3 regions of the Bacillus sp. ABR genome follow, and region 2 is predicted to be linked to each of the others. Evidence: riboswitches for the same ligand, from Rfam matches in the RefSeq annotation. Region 2 holds a riboswitch; each other region holds the start of a gene.

The links. Region 2 has a riboswitch for S-adenosylmethionine ahead of OIT90_RS03950 (methionine ABC transporter ATP-binding protein). Riboswitches for the same ligand answer to the same signal wherever they lie in the genome.
Region 1: another riboswitch for S-adenosylmethionine. It lies ahead of OIT90_RS01240 (sugar ABC transporter substrate-binding protein); the one in region 2 lies ahead of OIT90_RS03950 (methionine ABC transporter ATP-binding protein).
Region 3: another riboswitch for S-adenosylmethionine. It lies ahead of OIT90_RS15545 (methionine biosynthesis PLP-dependent protein); the one in region 2 lies ahead of OIT90_RS03950 (methionine ABC transporter ATP-binding protein).

The regions. Positions count from the first base shown of each region.
Region 1 covers NZ_JAOYSL010000001.1:261,865-267,095, reverse strand. The annotation lists gene OIT90_RS01250 (ABC transporter permease) at 1-700, opposite strand, end outside; gene OIT90_RS01245 (sugar ABC transporter ATP-binding protein) at 697-2,193, opposite strand; gene OIT90_RS01240 (sugar ABC transporter substrate-binding protein) at 2,263-3,381, opposite strand; SAM riboswitch class I at 3,553-3,662, opposite strand; gene OIT90_RS01235 (right-handed parallel beta-helix repeat-containing protein) at 3,760-5,187, opposite strand.
Region 2 covers NZ_JAOYSL010000001.1:794,285-799,515, forward strand. The annotation lists gene OIT90_RS03920 (arsenate reductase family protein) at 1-74, shown strand, start outside; gene gcvH (glycine cleavage system protein GcvH) at 141-524, shown strand; gene OIT90_RS03930 (YusG family protein) at 569-805, shown strand; gene OIT90_RS03935 (toprim domain-containing protein) at 937-1,281, shown strand; gene OIT90_RS03940 (thioredoxin family protein) at 1,295-1,597, shown strand; gene OIT90_RS03945 (SCP2 sterol-binding domain-containing protein) at 1,718-2,059, shown strand; SAM riboswitch class I at 2,162-2,270, shown strand; gene OIT90_RS03950 (methionine ABC transporter ATP-binding protein) at 2,425-3,450, shown strand; gene OIT90_RS03955 (methionine ABC transporter permease) at 3,443-4,111, shown strand; gene metQ (methionine ABC transporter substrate-binding lipoprotein MetQ) at 4,126-4,947, shown strand; gene OIT90_RS03965 (carboxymuconolactone decarboxylase family protein) at 5,051-5,231, shown strand, end outside.
Region 3 covers NZ_JAOYSL010000005.1:23,639-28,869, forward strand. The annotation lists gene OIT90_RS15530 (YhdH/YhfP family quinone oxidoreductase) at 1-500, shown strand, start outside; tRNA gene OIT90_RS15535 (tRNA-Val) at 757-829, opposite strand; gene metC (cystathionine beta-lyase) at 962-2,140, opposite strand; gene OIT90_RS15545 (methionine biosynthesis PLP-dependent protein) at 2,137-3,255, opposite strand; SAM riboswitch class I at 3,334-3,455, opposite strand; gene OIT90_RS15550 (alpha/beta hydrolase) at 3,677-4,417, shown strand; gene OIT90_RS15555 (YjcG family protein) at 4,470-4,985, shown strand; gene OIT90_RS15560 (GNAT family N-acetyltransferase) at 4,992-5,231, shown strand, end outside.

The DNA.
Region 1 (5,231 bases), 530 kb from region 2:
TGTATTTGTTCACATGAATGCCAGACAATCGAGCCGCTTCCTTATTCCCACCGATGATGTACATGAATCTGCCATGCTTTGTGTAGGTCATGAAAACATGCGCAAATAGAACAATGGCAGCCATAATGAGAATGATATATGGCACCTGTCCGATTTTGCTAAAAAAGGCAGGGATCGTTCCCGTTGAAAACGTGCCATCGGGCAGCACCATATTTTCAGAAATGGTCGCCCCTTTCGTATACGTTTGAGCCAGCCCTTGAATGATAAACATCATGGCTAATGTCATGAGCATATCTGGAATTTTCATTTTGACGATCATCCATGCATTTAACAATCCAACAATGATAGAAGCCGCTAGTGCAGAAAGGATGGCAATCAGTGGGTTTTGCGAGAACCATACGAACATAGAAATGACAATGGCATTTGACAGCGTAGCGACTGATCCAACTGATAAATCAAAACCGTTTACTGCCAATGAGATGGTTAAGCCCACCGCAATGATGGTCACAATTGAGATAGACCGTAAAATATTGATGATATTTCCCGATTGCAAAAACGCTGGATTCGCTGCCGCAAATACCACAATCAACACGACAATGGTTAAAATCGTCCCATATCGATAAAAGAAATCAAACAGATGAAAGGGTGGCCGCTGTTTTTTGATTTGCTGCACAGGGGCTGGAATTTGTTGTTCGCTCATGATTGTCCTCCTGTTGAATGATATAAAAGCTCCTCTTCAGTCGTCGGTGCAGTCATTTCCCGGGCAATGCTGCCATCATATAACACGTATACGCGGTCAGCGATACCTGCAATCTCTGATAGCTCACTCGACGCATAAATGACAGATTTTCCGCGGGCGGCAAGCTCTGCGATCAAAGTGAAAATATCTTTTTTCGCTCCAACGTCTACACCTTTAGTTGGTTCATCAAAGAGATACACATCTGCCTCAGCCAGCAGCCATTTTCCGATGGCAACCTTTTGCTGATTTCCACCAGATAGGTGCTTCACCTTTGCTTCAAGAGACGGCGTTTTGACACCAAGTCGTTTGACGATGTCGCCTGCACCCTGCTTTTCCTTCGAACGATGTAAGAAGCTGAATATCCGTGAAAATGAATGAAGACTTGCAGCCGTTAAGTTCCACCCCACGCTCTCTTCGGTCAGAACCCCTTCTTTTCTCCGCTCTTCAGGCACAAGAGCTATTCCAGCTCTCACAGCTTGATGAGGCGATGTGATGTGAATGGTTTGACCATGCAGCTGCACAGTCCCCGTCTTTTTTTCTGAGGCACCGAAAAGGGCTTTGCACAATTCTGTTTTTCCAGCACCGACAAGTCCTGCGATCCCGAGAATTTCTCCTTTTTTGACATAAAAGTGAATGTTGTTTAATTTGTTTTGATCGTTTAGCTCTTTCACTTCAAGCACAATAGGTGCATCTTTCAAAGGTTTGCGAGACGGGAATTGTTCCTCTAATGGCGCACCTAGCATTTCTTCAATGACTTGCTGCGGATTTGTGTCTTTGACAAGGTGGGCTGCCACATCCGTTCCATTTCGCATCACTGTCAGTTCATCACAGATGGTGAAAATTTCAGGCATGCGATGGGAGATAAACACGATCCCTGTCCCATACTGTTTCAGCCGATCAATCATGGAGAATAATTTGCTTGTTTCTGCATGACTAAGCGGAGCTGTTGGTTCATCTAAGATTAAAATGCTGCATTGAATGGAAACGGCCTTAGCAATGAGCACCATCTGTTTTTCAGCAAGGGTCAGATCGCTGACAAGTCGTTTTGTGGAGATGTCGATGTCCATTTCTTTTAATAACTGAGCCGCCTTGCGATGCAGCTCTTTCCAGCTGACAAATGTTTTTTTCTCAATCTCATGCATCATCATATTCTCGCCAACACTTAAGTAGGGAACAAGAGCCATATCCACTTCTTGATGGACCGTCTGCACACCATATGAGGATGCATCCTTTGGGGTTTGAATGGTTGCCGCCTGGCCATTGATGTGGATGGTTCCGTCGAAGTGGGAATGAGCGCCAGAAAGAACTTTCATTAACGTGGACTTCCCAGCACCATTTGCTCCAATTAGTGCATGGACCGTCCCTTTTTTTAATGTGAAATTCACTTGATCTAAAGCTTTGACCCCTGGGAATTCAATTGAAATATTTTTCATACGAACAAGCGGCGCTGTCATGGGTGTCCTCCTTCTCTTGATATCATCTGAAAAACGAAACACCCTCTATGGAAAGAGAGTGCACGTCGCTTATTTTGTATAATGCTTCTTCAAGGTCTTCATCCAATCTTCCTCAAAAGCAGTCGATGAACCGAATCCCTTCACTTCGTCTGCAAGATTGACCATGTTAATGGCTTTTCCTGCTTGTTGAAGCTGCTTTTGCGAGATGAGAGAGGCCTCAAGGTCATAGGAAGATGGTGTTTTCTCACCAGCTATTTTCTTCGCAAGAATCCTCACGTCGACTGCGCCGATGAGCTTCGGATCAACCGCTGCTGTGTACTTCCATGGACTGTCCTTCGCTGTCATTTCTTGAAGATCAGCATTTGACACATCAATCCCATAAATCTTCACTTCTGTTCTTCCTGCTTCCTTTAACGCTCTTGCTGCCCCAATGGCAAAGGCATCCCATGTGGCAAAAATAGCGTCCAGTTTGCCCTTTGGATACTTATTCAGCATGGCTGCTACTGCATTTTGCGTTTGAACAGACGTATCAGAAGAGGCTACACCAAAGCGGTCAAGCTCCTTGATCCCTGAATGTTGTTTAAGCGTTTCTTGATAGACCTTGTTTCGTCTCACCATTGGCGGGAATCCATCTACCCACAGGTACGCAATATTTGCTTTTCCTTTAAAATCAGACACGAGCGCGTCTAATGATTTTTTCGCTAATTGTTCGTCATCTTGAGACGTCACTGTGACTCCTTTGATGTCCTTTAGCTTAGGATTTGAATCAAATGCTACAACTGGAATGCCTTTCGCTGTGATCTTTTTCACATCAGCGACTGTCGCCTCGTCGTCCCCGTGAGAGATGATAAAGCCATCATAATTTTCCTCCAGCGCCTGAGAGATGGCATCATGGAATTTTGCTGTATCACCATTTGCGGTGTAGACATCTACCGTAAAGCCGAGTGCTTCACCTTCTGCCTTCGTTCCAGCTAAAAATTGAGCTGTATGATCGTCTCCTCCAATTTTGCGGATCACTTTAATTTTAGCCCCCTGTCCCTTTGCAAATCGCTTCGGTACTTTGTCAAAAGAGACTTTTTCGTTTGCATTTGCCTTTGAGCCTGCACTTGATCCAGTGCCGCAGCCAGATAATAGGACGGTTAATGCCGTTAATAAGACAAGAAATGATGTAAAATGCTTACGCTTCATTGCTGTTCCTCCTCAAGTTGTTTTAAATTTTTCACATCGGAAAACTAGGTAAAAAAGTGGAAATACGCCTGTCAAACAGGCATTTGATTCGAAAAAGAGACGAAAAAAAGCCTCTCTTGGAAAGAGAGGCTTGATCACCGTTGCATGAAACATGTATCGGGAAGTCTTCCTCTCTTATCTGTCAAAGCTGTAACAGCTTTGCAGGAATTAGCACCAATTTCTACAATAGAAACGGTTGCTGGGCGTCATAGGGCCAGTCCCTCTGCCTCTCTTGATAAGAGATCCGTTATGAAATTTGTTTTCGTTGAAATGTCTTCTTTACTTTAATGTGATGTCACATCAATGTCAATGACTTTTTTGAAAATTTCTAAAATATCATTAACTTCCGATGATTTTCTTAGCAGGTGATGATTTCTTCAGACGGAAATCATATTTTTTCTCATTCACAAATTGTGGGTTGAGATGTGCTGATCCTTTATCTTGACCGCTATTAGAGAGATAGGTTTTGTAGCCTTCCATCCATTTCCCGCGCCAAATCCACTGTGATGCTTTCGCACCTTTGCGATCATCATAAACGTTCTTCTGGAAGGTATTCTTTTGGTTCACTTGATAAAGATTCACGACTAAGTAATGCGAGGCGCTAGCCGTCATGATATTATTCGTGATTCGATTGTTCACTGCTTGATACTGCATTAGCAATTGGCCGCCTTCTAAGCCGGCTGTGTCATTTTTGTACAAAATATTATGTGAAATCGTCGTATTGGTTGTACCGCCACGCTTCTTATCATAGCCGCCAATAGAAATGCCTGTATAACGGTTTAAATATACTTGATTGTGTTCGATGCGGATGCGATCTGCCATTTTTCCTTTATGTTCGCTTGTAACTTCAATCCCCAGGTCATTGTGATGTGAGATGTTATGATCGATCACAATGTCTTTTCCGCCATCAACATAAATTCCGCCAGCGGAGATGTCGCTTCCATAGGCTGGGTTCCCTGCACTCGTAATCTCATATACTTTGTTTCTAGAGACGACTCCATTTCTAACTTGATCATACTTTTTAGAGGGTGCTACGTTCTCGAAACCAATTAAATCAATGCCAATATTATCAGTGTTACGGACCGTGTTATGTGTCACACGGAAATTTTTGACGTTTCCATTTAGCACGAGCGCTTCACTAAAGCCCAGTTTTAATTTTTCAACGGTATTTCCTTTGATTTCAATGTCTTCTATTGCTGCAGGAGCTTTTGTCCCATAGACAGCAATTCCATGTGCATTTCCATTTTCATGTTTCGTCTGAATGTCATACACTCGGTTATTGAGCAGTTTTACGCCTTTACCGCTTCCTTTGATGAAAATACCAACTGGTGTTAAATCTTCTTTATTCGTCTTAAGATGTCCTACAGTGAGGCCTTTGAGGGTGATGTAGCTCTTTTGATCGACCGTGACAAGGCCGCCATCGGCTTGATTTCCTTTAAGGGATGCCCCACTAATCACAGGTTTTTCTTTTCCGTAAGCTTGAAAGACAACGGGTGCTTTCTTTGTTCCGGAATAACGGACAATCAATTTCTCTTTGTATGTACCGCCTCTCATGTAAATGGTTGTCCCAGCCTTCGCCATACTTGCTGCTTTTTTCAGCGTGCGGAAAGGTTTTTGCTTTGTTCCCGGGTTTTTGTCGTTTCCGTTTACCGCTACGTAATAAGCTGTGCTTTGCTTAGCACCAGCTTCCTCTGTCATCGCTTGACAGCCAAAGCTGATCATGGACATGAATACAATGAGTAAAATGCTTGGTATCACTCGTTTCATCTTGTTGTTTGCTCCTTTCCCTTCTCTTCTTCCTTTATCGGTTA
Region 2 (5,231 bases):
GCCCGATTACAACAGACGGTAAACGAGTAACAGTTGGATTTAACGAAGATACATTTAAAAGCGTCTGGAAATGATGTAACTTTCATTCAGATTGTGGTATCTTCAATATAGATTGTAAGAAAAGACTGGAGGGGTATTGAATGAGCACACCAAAAGATTTACGTTATTCAGAAGAACATGAATGGGTCAAAGTAGAAGGAGATAAGGTGCGTATCGGTATTACGCATTTTGCTCAATCTGAGCTTGGCGATATAGTGTTCGTTGAGCTTCCTGAAGTAGGAGACAAAATCACAGCGGACGAGCCTTTCGGAAGTGTAGAATCAGTGAAAACAGTTTCTGAACTTTATGCACCGATCAATGGCACAATCGTCGAAGTGAACGATGAGCTGGATGACAGCCCAGAATTCGTCAACGACTCTCCATATGAAAAAGCATGGATGATCGTTGTAGAACCAGCTGATGCATCTGAAATCGAGAACTTAATGACTGCTGAGCAATATGAAGAAATGACAAAAGAAGACTAATTCATGTGAAATTGGACACTCTACCTTTATGGGGGGTGTCCAATTTGTCTTTTCAAAAAGAACAGGTGGATATAACAGAGCATGTCACTGGACGATTCAAAGAAAGCGGCATGGTGCTTTATCATCAAAATGAAGAGATTGGCACAATGATTAGTGAAAACCAATATGAGCTGAAATCGGGATATTCCTATGATCAAAATCGTTTTTATCGTCTAACGGATACATTGACCGATGGGACAGAAAAATATGTAGACTGTGACGATGAAAATGGGTGGTGCTAATCACAGAGGAGACTGCAGTGAACAAAAACTGCAGTCTTTTTGATGACGAGGCGCCCAATCTTTACAACCTGAATGAAAGATTGTAATCTAAGGAAGAAGTGAATCAACGTCAAAAGGGCCGGGTGATCGTGATGAATGTCGAGATAGAAAAGGTCATCATTGTAGAAGGTAAAACAGACAAACAAAAGCTGAAAGAAGTCATAAGTGAACCTGTTACCATCATTTGCACCAATGGCACGATCAGTACATCGAAGCTGGACCAGCTTGTGGACGATTTAGTGGGGAAAGACGTTTACATATTAGCAGACAGTGACGATGCAGGCGACAAACTGCGGAAGCAATTTCGAAAAGAATTCCCTGAAGCACTTCATCTTTTTGTCGACAGAACGTACCGCGAAGTGGCCGCTTCACCGTCAGCCCACATTGCATCTATCCTATTAGCTGCAAACATTGATGTTCATTCGAAATATTTATGAGGGTGGACGTATTATGAAAGAGATTGAAGAACACGAATTCAAAGAGATAGAGGACGATTTATTTCTTTTATACTTATATACACCGTTTTGCGGAACATGCCAGCTGGCAAAGAAAATGCTGGCAGTCGTAGACGCCATGCAGCCGGATGTACCATTTTACGAAAACAATTTAAACTATTCACCAGGCTTTGCAAAAGCATTTGAGATCGAGAGTGTTCCTTGCTTTCTACTGTTTAAAAAAGGAGAATTGGTGCAAAAAGGCTATGCCTTTCACTCAGTTCCATATCTTCATGAAATGATTGAAACCGCTAAATAAAGCGGTTTTTTGTCATATTTCAAGAAATTCATTTGAAAATTTGTCGAGTTATTTATAAAGGACAAGAAGATGTTTGTAGAGAAATGTTATGTATAACCAAATGACAGGGAGGTTATACATGTGGAAAATGTGAAAGCCCATGGTAACACAGGGCAGCGTTTATTATTAAAACCGCTGCTCTCATCATCATCCTTGAAGATTACATTTGAGGCGGAAACTGACTCTTGTACATTGATTGTGGATGAACGTGGTGAAGTGAAGAAACTACCTGCAATTGAGTTATCGGATCTCATCTTTTATGGTGAGAGGAAAGAGATTCTACAATTATTAGATGGAGATATGTCCTTACAGCAGTTAATCAGCAGAGGACAAGTCAAAGTCAAAGGGTCATTCCGTGCGCTCCTTAGACTAGAGGCAGTGCTTTGGCTGACGAACGGTTTTTTTCGAAAAATGATAACGTAGTTGTTTACTTGGAAATTAGCGATTTACAGCGTTGACATATCTCAGATAGCATGATATTCTACGTTAGTAAAAACATGAACATCACATAAAACAACATATTTTCTCTTATTAAGAGAGGTGGAGGGACGTGCCCTATGAAACCCGGCAACCGTCAGCATAGCTGAAATTGGTGCCAATTCACTCAAAGCCGCAGCGCTTTGAAAGATGAGAGAAAGGCGTAATTGACATAAAAGGCCTTTCTGCTTGCGTTGCAGTTAGGTCTTTTTTACTGACCTGACGTCAGGCTAGAGTCATGACAGAAAGAAGAATAAATAACGTATGTGATGGAAACCTATAGATTCAGCAAGAAAGCAGGTGATCAGACTGTGATTCATTTACAGAATGTATCAAAAACGTATCATTCAAAAAGCGGAAATGTTGATGCCGTGAAAGACGTCAACTTGGATATTGATAAAGGTGAAATATTCGGAATTATCGGGTATAGCGGTGCAGGAAAAAGCTCGCTTATTCGCCTATTAAACGGTCTGGAGCTGCCAACAGAAGGAATTGTTGAAGTGGCAGGCAACCGGATCAATGAAGTATCGAATGCGAAACTTCGGAAAGCAAGACAAGAAATCAGCATGATCTTCCAGCACTTTAATTTACTTTGGTCAAGAACGGTGAGACAAAACATTATGTTCCCGCTTGAGATCGCAGGTGTACCGACATCGAAACGGAGAGAGCGTGCGAATGAACTGATTAAATTGGTCGGTTTAGAAGGAAAAGAAAATGCGTATCCTTCTCAGCTTAGCGGCGGGCAAAAACAGCGTGTCGGCATTGCGAGAGCATTAGCGAATGATCCAAAGGTTCTTCTATGTGACGAAGCGACATCTGCGCTAGATCCGCAAACGACCGATTCAATCCTTGAGCTTTTGGCCGATATTAATAAACGACTAGGGCTCACGATTGTGCTCATTACACACGAAATGCACGTCATTCGCAAAATTTGTCATCGCGTCGCAGTCATGGAAAATGGACGTATTGTTGAAGAAGGCGAAGTATTACGCGTCTTCAGACAGCCAAAGGAAGAAATGACGAAGCGATTTGTGAAACAGCTTGCGGAACCAGAGGAAGCGAAAGAAACAATCGAGCACGTCTTAGAACGAGTAAAAGAAGGTCAGGTCGTACGGTTGTCCTTTATTGGAGACTCTGCCGAGCAGCCGCTGATCACTGAAATCATTCGATCCTTCAATGTCGATGTGAATATCCTTCAAGGGAAGATTTCTCAAACGCAGGAAGGCGCGTTTGGAACACTCTTTATCCACATTAATGGAGAAGAGACTGAGGTAGAAAAAGCCATCGCCTATATCCAAAGCAAACAGGTTGAAATCGAGGTGATGACACATGTTTGAGAAATGGTTTCCGAACGTTGATTTAGACGTCATCTGGAGTGCAACAGGTGAAACGGTGTATATGACACTGATTTCATTGGCATTTGCCTTTGCCATTGGTATTATCCTTGGACTATTACTCTTTCTAACGAGTAAAGGCGGTCTTTGGGAAAATAAACCGATTAATGCTGTCATCGGCGCTGTCGTCAACATTTTCAGATCGATTCCTTTTATCATTTTAATTATTCTTTTACTAGGGTTCACGAAATTCTTAATGCATACGATTCTTGGTCCTAATGCAGCACTCCCTGCCCTTGTCATAGGGTCAGCTCCATTCTATGCACGTCTTGTCGAAATTGCACTGCGTGAGGTAGACAAAGGAGTCATTGAAGCAGCACGATCAATGGGAGCGAAAACGTCAACAATCATTTTCAAAGTATTGCTGCCAGAATCATTGCCAGCCCTTATTTCAGGTATTACCGTAACAGCGATTGCTCTAATTGGCTCTACTGCGATTGCAGGTGCAATTGGAGCAGGCGGACTTGGTGACCTCGCCTATGTGGAAGGGTACCAATCTGGTAATACAGATGTCACACTTGTAGCCACTGTGTTTATTCTCATCATCGTCTTTATTATTCAAATAATCGGTGATTTGATTACAAATAAAATTGATAAACGTTAAGGGAGGATTTATTCATGAAGAAATTGATTTTAAGTGCACTATTTCTAGCATTTGCAGGTATTTTAGCTGCGTGCGGTTCATCTAATAACGCAAGTGAAAGCAAAACCATTACGGTTGCCGCTTCAAAAACGCCGCATGCCGAAATTCTTGAAGAAGCAAAACCACTTCTAAAAGAAAAAGGCTACGATTTAAAAGTGAAAGTGCTTAGCGATTATAAAATGTACAACAAAGCGTTAGCTGAAAAAGAAGTGGATGCGAACTTTTTCCAACATATCCCTTACTTAAACGAAGAAAATAAATCAAACAAAGATTATAACCTAGTGAGTGCTGGTGCGGTTCACCTTGAGCCTTTCGGTATCTACTCTAAGAAATACAAATCAGTAAAAGATATTCCAAACGGCGGCACAATCATCATGACAAACAACGTAGCTGAACAAGGCCGTATGCTTGCCCTTCTGCAAAATGCTGGTGTCATCAAGCTTGATCCAAAGGTTGATACAATCAACGCAACAGTAAAGAACATTAAAGAAAACCCAAAGAACCTAAAATTCAAAAAAATCGCGCCTGAATTAACTGCGAAAGCTTATGAAAACAGTGAAGGCGATGCTGTATTTATCAACGTCAACTATGCGATCCAAAATAAATTGAATCCGAAAAAAGATTCAATCGAACTTGAGCAAACAAAGAACAATCCATATGCAAACATCGTTGCGGTTCGCAAAGGTGACGAAAAATCAGATAAGATCAAGGCATTAATGGAAGTTCTTCACTCTGATAAAATCAAAGAATTCATCGACAAAAAATATGACGGTGCAGTATTGCCTGTATCTGAATAACAACATTTCGACCTCGCTTCTTTCAAAGCGAGGTTTTTTGTGTATTTTTTCAAATCTCGCTCATAATAAAAACGTACAAATGACCTGAAGGGATGGAATCAAAATGAATGAACAGCATATGAGCGGATCCATGCAGCAATCACTGACTGATTATAAAACCGCAATGGGTGAATTCCAGAAGAAAATGCCGGTGTTTGGAAAGAAATTTAATGAATTTACGGAGCAGTGCTTTCAAAGCGATTCATTAACGCAAAAGGAAAAACAAATGATTGCCCTCGGCATCA
Region 3 (5,231 bases), on a different contig from region 2:
TTGGTAGCATTGCTATACAATTATTATCTAAAATTGGGTACAACAATATTTTTGCTTTAGTGCGTAAAGATAATCAAGTTGATATAGCAAAATCTTTAGGAGCAACTGATGTCATTTTTGCAAACGAATTAGGAGAGCTAAAAAAACCATTAAACAAGCAAAAATTTGACTTCGTCTTAGATACCGTAGGAGGAGATGTGGCTTCTGTGATCATTCCTCAAATTTCTTATGGTGGAAGCATGAGCATGTGCGGGAATGCAGGCGGAATTAAATTAACAACAACTGTGTTACCTTTTATTCTAAGAGGGATCAACCTTCTAGGGATTGATTCTGTAAATGTACCAATCAATAAACGCAAAGTAATTTGGAACGAGATAGCAAACGAATGGAATATCTCCCAAACGACTCTAGTCAATGAGATTACGCTCGATACGTTACCTGAAAAAATTGAAGCCATTAAAAATGGCCAACATTTAGGAAGAACCATTATTAAATATTAAGATAAACGAACTTTATTTATTTAAATTACACCAGACAAATATTGAATGTATTGATGCAGATACCCCATCCCAAACAGGTGGGGTACATCTATTCAAAAAAGAGCAGGACATGCTAGTGCTAAAATACCCTCAGATATTTATCATCATGTCACAAACAAATTAGAATTTAACACCGCAGAACACTTTAATCGTTTTAACCTAAAAAGAAACAATCTGCAAAAAACAAAAAACCCTTGCTACGCAAGGGTTTCAACGATGATTCCGACTGGGCTCGAACCAGCGACCTCTACCCTGTCAAGGTAGCGCTCTCCCAGCTGAGCTACGGAATCGGGTTATGTATCAGTTCTGGGCTTTCTGTTACTGACAGTCTCTATTATATAACCATAATAATAAAGCGTCAATGGTTTTGTTTAAAAAAGATCAAAAAGCCGGCGGCTGTGCCGGCTTTTTTCTCTCCTTCTTTATGATTGGTTCACAAGAACAGGCTTTAGTTGATCCAGTGCTTGTTTGAAGTCACGTTTGAGGTCTTCTCCGTTTTCAACTCCGACACTTAAACGAAGCAGCCCATCTGTAATCCCTCTTTTTTCTCTTTCTTCTTTTGGCATAGCTGCATGTGACATTTTGGCTGGATATGACAAAATCGATTCGACGGCGCCGAGGCTGACGGCGAATACAGGTAATGTGACGGCATCCACCAATTCTTTGACTGCCGCTTGGTTTTCTAGTTCAAATGAGAGAACAGCCCCTGCTCCGCTTGCCTGCTTTCGCTGAATATCTGCACCCGGGTGATCATCTAAGCCTGGGTAGTATACTTTTTTGACCGCAGGATGTTCTTTAAGAAATGAAGCTAGCTCGAAGGCCGTTTGACTAGCTTTTTCTAATCTGACCTGAAGGGTTTTTAACCCTCTTAAAACGAGCCAGCAATCCTGCACGCCAAGGACCGCACCGAAGGAGTTTTGCAGTGAATAGAGTTCCTCTCCCAGCTTCTCATCTTTTACCACGGCTAAGCCTGACAGCACATCACTGTGGCCGCTTAAAAATTTCGTTGCGCTGTGCAGAACAACATCCACACCAAGGTCCAGCGGACGCTGAAGCGCAGGCGTTAAAAACGTATTATCTAAGAATGTCAAACAGTCATGCTCTTTCGCAATCTGTACGACACCTTCAATATCTGTAATGCCTAGTGTTGGATTTGACGGTGTTTCCATGTAAATGACCTTTGTATTCGATTGAATGCCTCTTTTGACTTCATTCAAATCCGTCATATCCACGAAGGTATGCTCAATTCCAAATCTCGACAGAACTTGGGTGATCATTCGGAAAGTCCCGCCGTACACATCTCTTGTGACAAGGACGTGATCTCCCTTTGATAATAGAAGAAAAGCGGTTGAAATAGCAGCCATGCCTGATGCAAAGGCAAGCCCTCTCGTTCCTCCTTCCAGCGCCGCAATCGTATCCTCTAATGCTTGACGTGTAGGAGTTCCCGATCTCGAGTAGTCATATTGGCCAAATTCATCGAAGCTGCTTTGATGAAAGGTGGATGCATGCTGAATCGGTACACTGACTGCACCTGTTGAACGGTCTGTTTTAAACGCATTATGAACGAGTTGTGTTTCGAGTGTCCAATCATGTGTGGTCATTTGGCGTGTACCTCCTCTTTTACTTGTGATAGTGCCTGTTTCAGGTCTGCTTTCAGGTCATCTACATGCTCGATGCCAACAGAGAAACGGAGCAGCTTGTTACATACACCGTTTGCAATGCGAATTTCTTCTGGGATATCCATGTGCGTTTGCGTTGCAGGATACGTAATGAAGCTTTCGACTCCGCCAAGGCTTTCAGCAAAACAAATCGTTTTTAGCTGCTTTAAAAATGGATTGACCCAGTCCTCTTTAGCTACTCGAAATGACAGCATGCCTCCCTTTCCTGGATAAAGCACATCTTGAATTTCTGGCTGTTTCTTTAAAAACTCAGCCAGCTCCTTCGCATTTGCCTCGTGCTGGCGCATTCTAAGAGCCAGTGTTTTCATTCCTCTCATTAAAAGCCATGAGTCAAATGGTGATAGAACCGCTCCAATCGCGTTTTGATGCTGGAACATGTCTTCAGACAGCTGCTCTCCTTTTGTCACGACAAGCCCTGCAAGAACATCATTATGTCCGCCTAAATATTTGGTTGCGCTATGAATGACAATGTCCGCTCCAAGCGTAATCGGCTTTTGCAAGACTGGTGTGTAAAAAGTATTATCGACAATCACCAAAGCGCCATGTTCTTTTGCAATCTTCGCTATTTTTTGAATATCTGCTTCCTGCATCAGTGGATTTGTCGGTGTTTCAATAAAGACCGCTTTTGTGTTTGGCGTGATTTTAGAGCGTAAACAGTCTTCATCTGCAAAATCATCATAAAGAAAACGTAAGCCGTACTTTTTCCATTCGTTTTCAAACAAACGGTATGTACCGCCATATAGGTCTGATGAGACGATGAGTTCATCTCCGCTTTCAAATAGAGCCATGATCGTTTGAATCGCAGCCATTCCCGAACTGAAGGCAAAACCGGCCGTCCCTTCTTCGAGTGAAGCAATTGCATCCTCTACGAGCTGTCTTGTTGGGTTTTTCGTTCGAATATAATCAAATCCTGTAGATTCCCCTATACCTCTATGTCTGTATGCTGTCGAAAGGTAAACGGGAGGACTGACAGTGCCAGTCACCTCTTCGCTACGGTTTCCAATCTGCGCTAATTTCGTTTCCACATGTTCTGTCATTTGACACCATCCTAAGTAAAAATCTGATTTCAAAACAGAAAACCCCTTCTTCATAAGAAGAAGGGGTTTAATCGCTTCCTCTTATCTTCCAAGCAAAAAAGCTGCTTGCTGGATTTAGCACCTTGGTACATCACATGTAGTGATGCATACCGGTTGCTGAGGTTTCAAAGGGCCAGTCCCTCCACCTCTCACGATAAGAATGTGTTGTCTGTCTGTTCTAATTCTTAATACTGTAACCCATTAAATCTCATTTTTCAAGGGGAAATGTCATGATTAATTAAAATTTTCTGTATTTTATAACAGAATCGATGTTATACGGTTTGATTGCATGTTAGCATATAGGAACAACGCTGTTTTTCGTGTTACAATGAATGGAAACGTTTCACTTTATGATGAATTTGGTTAGCTGGAGGAATGGATTATGGTGAAGAAAACAGGAATCATTCAAGAAGAAACCTTACAGTCAAAAGAACTTGGGGCGGACATGACCATTTTGATCTATTTGCCAGTCAATTACTCCCCCCTTTATACATATCATGTCATCATTGCCCAGGATGGTCATGATTATTTCCGCCTAGGCAAAATAGGCAGACAGGCAGAAGAATTGATGCAGAACAAAGAAATGGAACGCTCGATTATCATTGGTGTCCCTTATGAAAATGTTACGGAAAGACGGAACACGTATCATCCAGACGGCACAAAGTTTGAAGCGTATAAACGCTTTTTAGCCAATGAACTGGTTCCTTATATTGATGAACACTATCCAACCTATCAAATTGGATCAGGACGTACGTTTATTGGTGATTCACTTGGTGCGACGATTTCCCTCATGACAGCCATTGATTATCCTTCTTTATTTGGCGGGCTGATTTTGCAGTCCCCTTACGTTGACGAGTCGGTTCTAGAAGCCGTCAAACAGTCGACAGCCCTTTCTCATTATGCGATTATCCATCAAATTGGGCTGGAGGAAACCGCTGTGAAAACAACAGATGGCCAGGTGCTTGATTTTGTTCAGCCGAATGATGATTTAAAGGCCCTTCTTGAACAATCTGGAGCGGATTATTTATTTGAGACATTCGAAGGGGATCATAAATGGACGTTTTGGCAGCCGCTCATTGCGCCTTCGTTAAAAAGAATGCTCCCATATTCGTTAATCAACTGAATTTTGTTATAATAAACAATAATAAATACTTTCTTATTCAGGAGGGAACATGATGAAATACGGAGTTGTTATATTTCCATCAAAAAAATTGCAAGATATTGCGAACTCTTACCGGAAGCGTTATGATCCGAACTATGCACTCATACCGCCTCATTTAACATTAAGAACACCTTTTGAATTAACCGATCTAGAAGCGGCTGAGGTCGTCTCAACGTTAAGAGATTATGCAAAAAATGCTTCTCCTATTACGTTACGTATTAAAAAATTCAGTTCATTCGCTCCTGTAAACAACGTCATTTATATGAAAGTAGAACCGAACGAGGACATCATGGCGCTCAATGAAAGATTGTACGCAGAGCCACTGGCTGGTACACCTGAATATGCCTTTGTTCCGCATGTCACAGTGGCTCAAAAACTATCAGATGATGAGCATTCAGACGTACTTGGCACATTAAAGCTGAGAAAGATTGACCATGAAGAAACAGTGGATCGCTTCCACCTTTTATATCAATTAGAAAACGGATCTTGGACCGTCTATGAAACATTTATTTTAGGAGAAGAGGGTTAAAGACATTTGAAAACAGTCATCGCAACAGAACAAACACAACGAGAAGATGCATATTACGTTCGAAAAGAAGTATTCGTCAAAGAACAAGAAGTTCCAGTAGAGATCGAAATAGATGAACTAGAGGACAAAGCCACCCATTTTGTCATTTACAATGATGACAAAAAGCCTCAGGCGGCCGCTAGACTGCGGATCATTGAGGGATCAAAGGCAAAGCTAGAAAGAATTTGTGTGTTAAAAGAGGCGCGC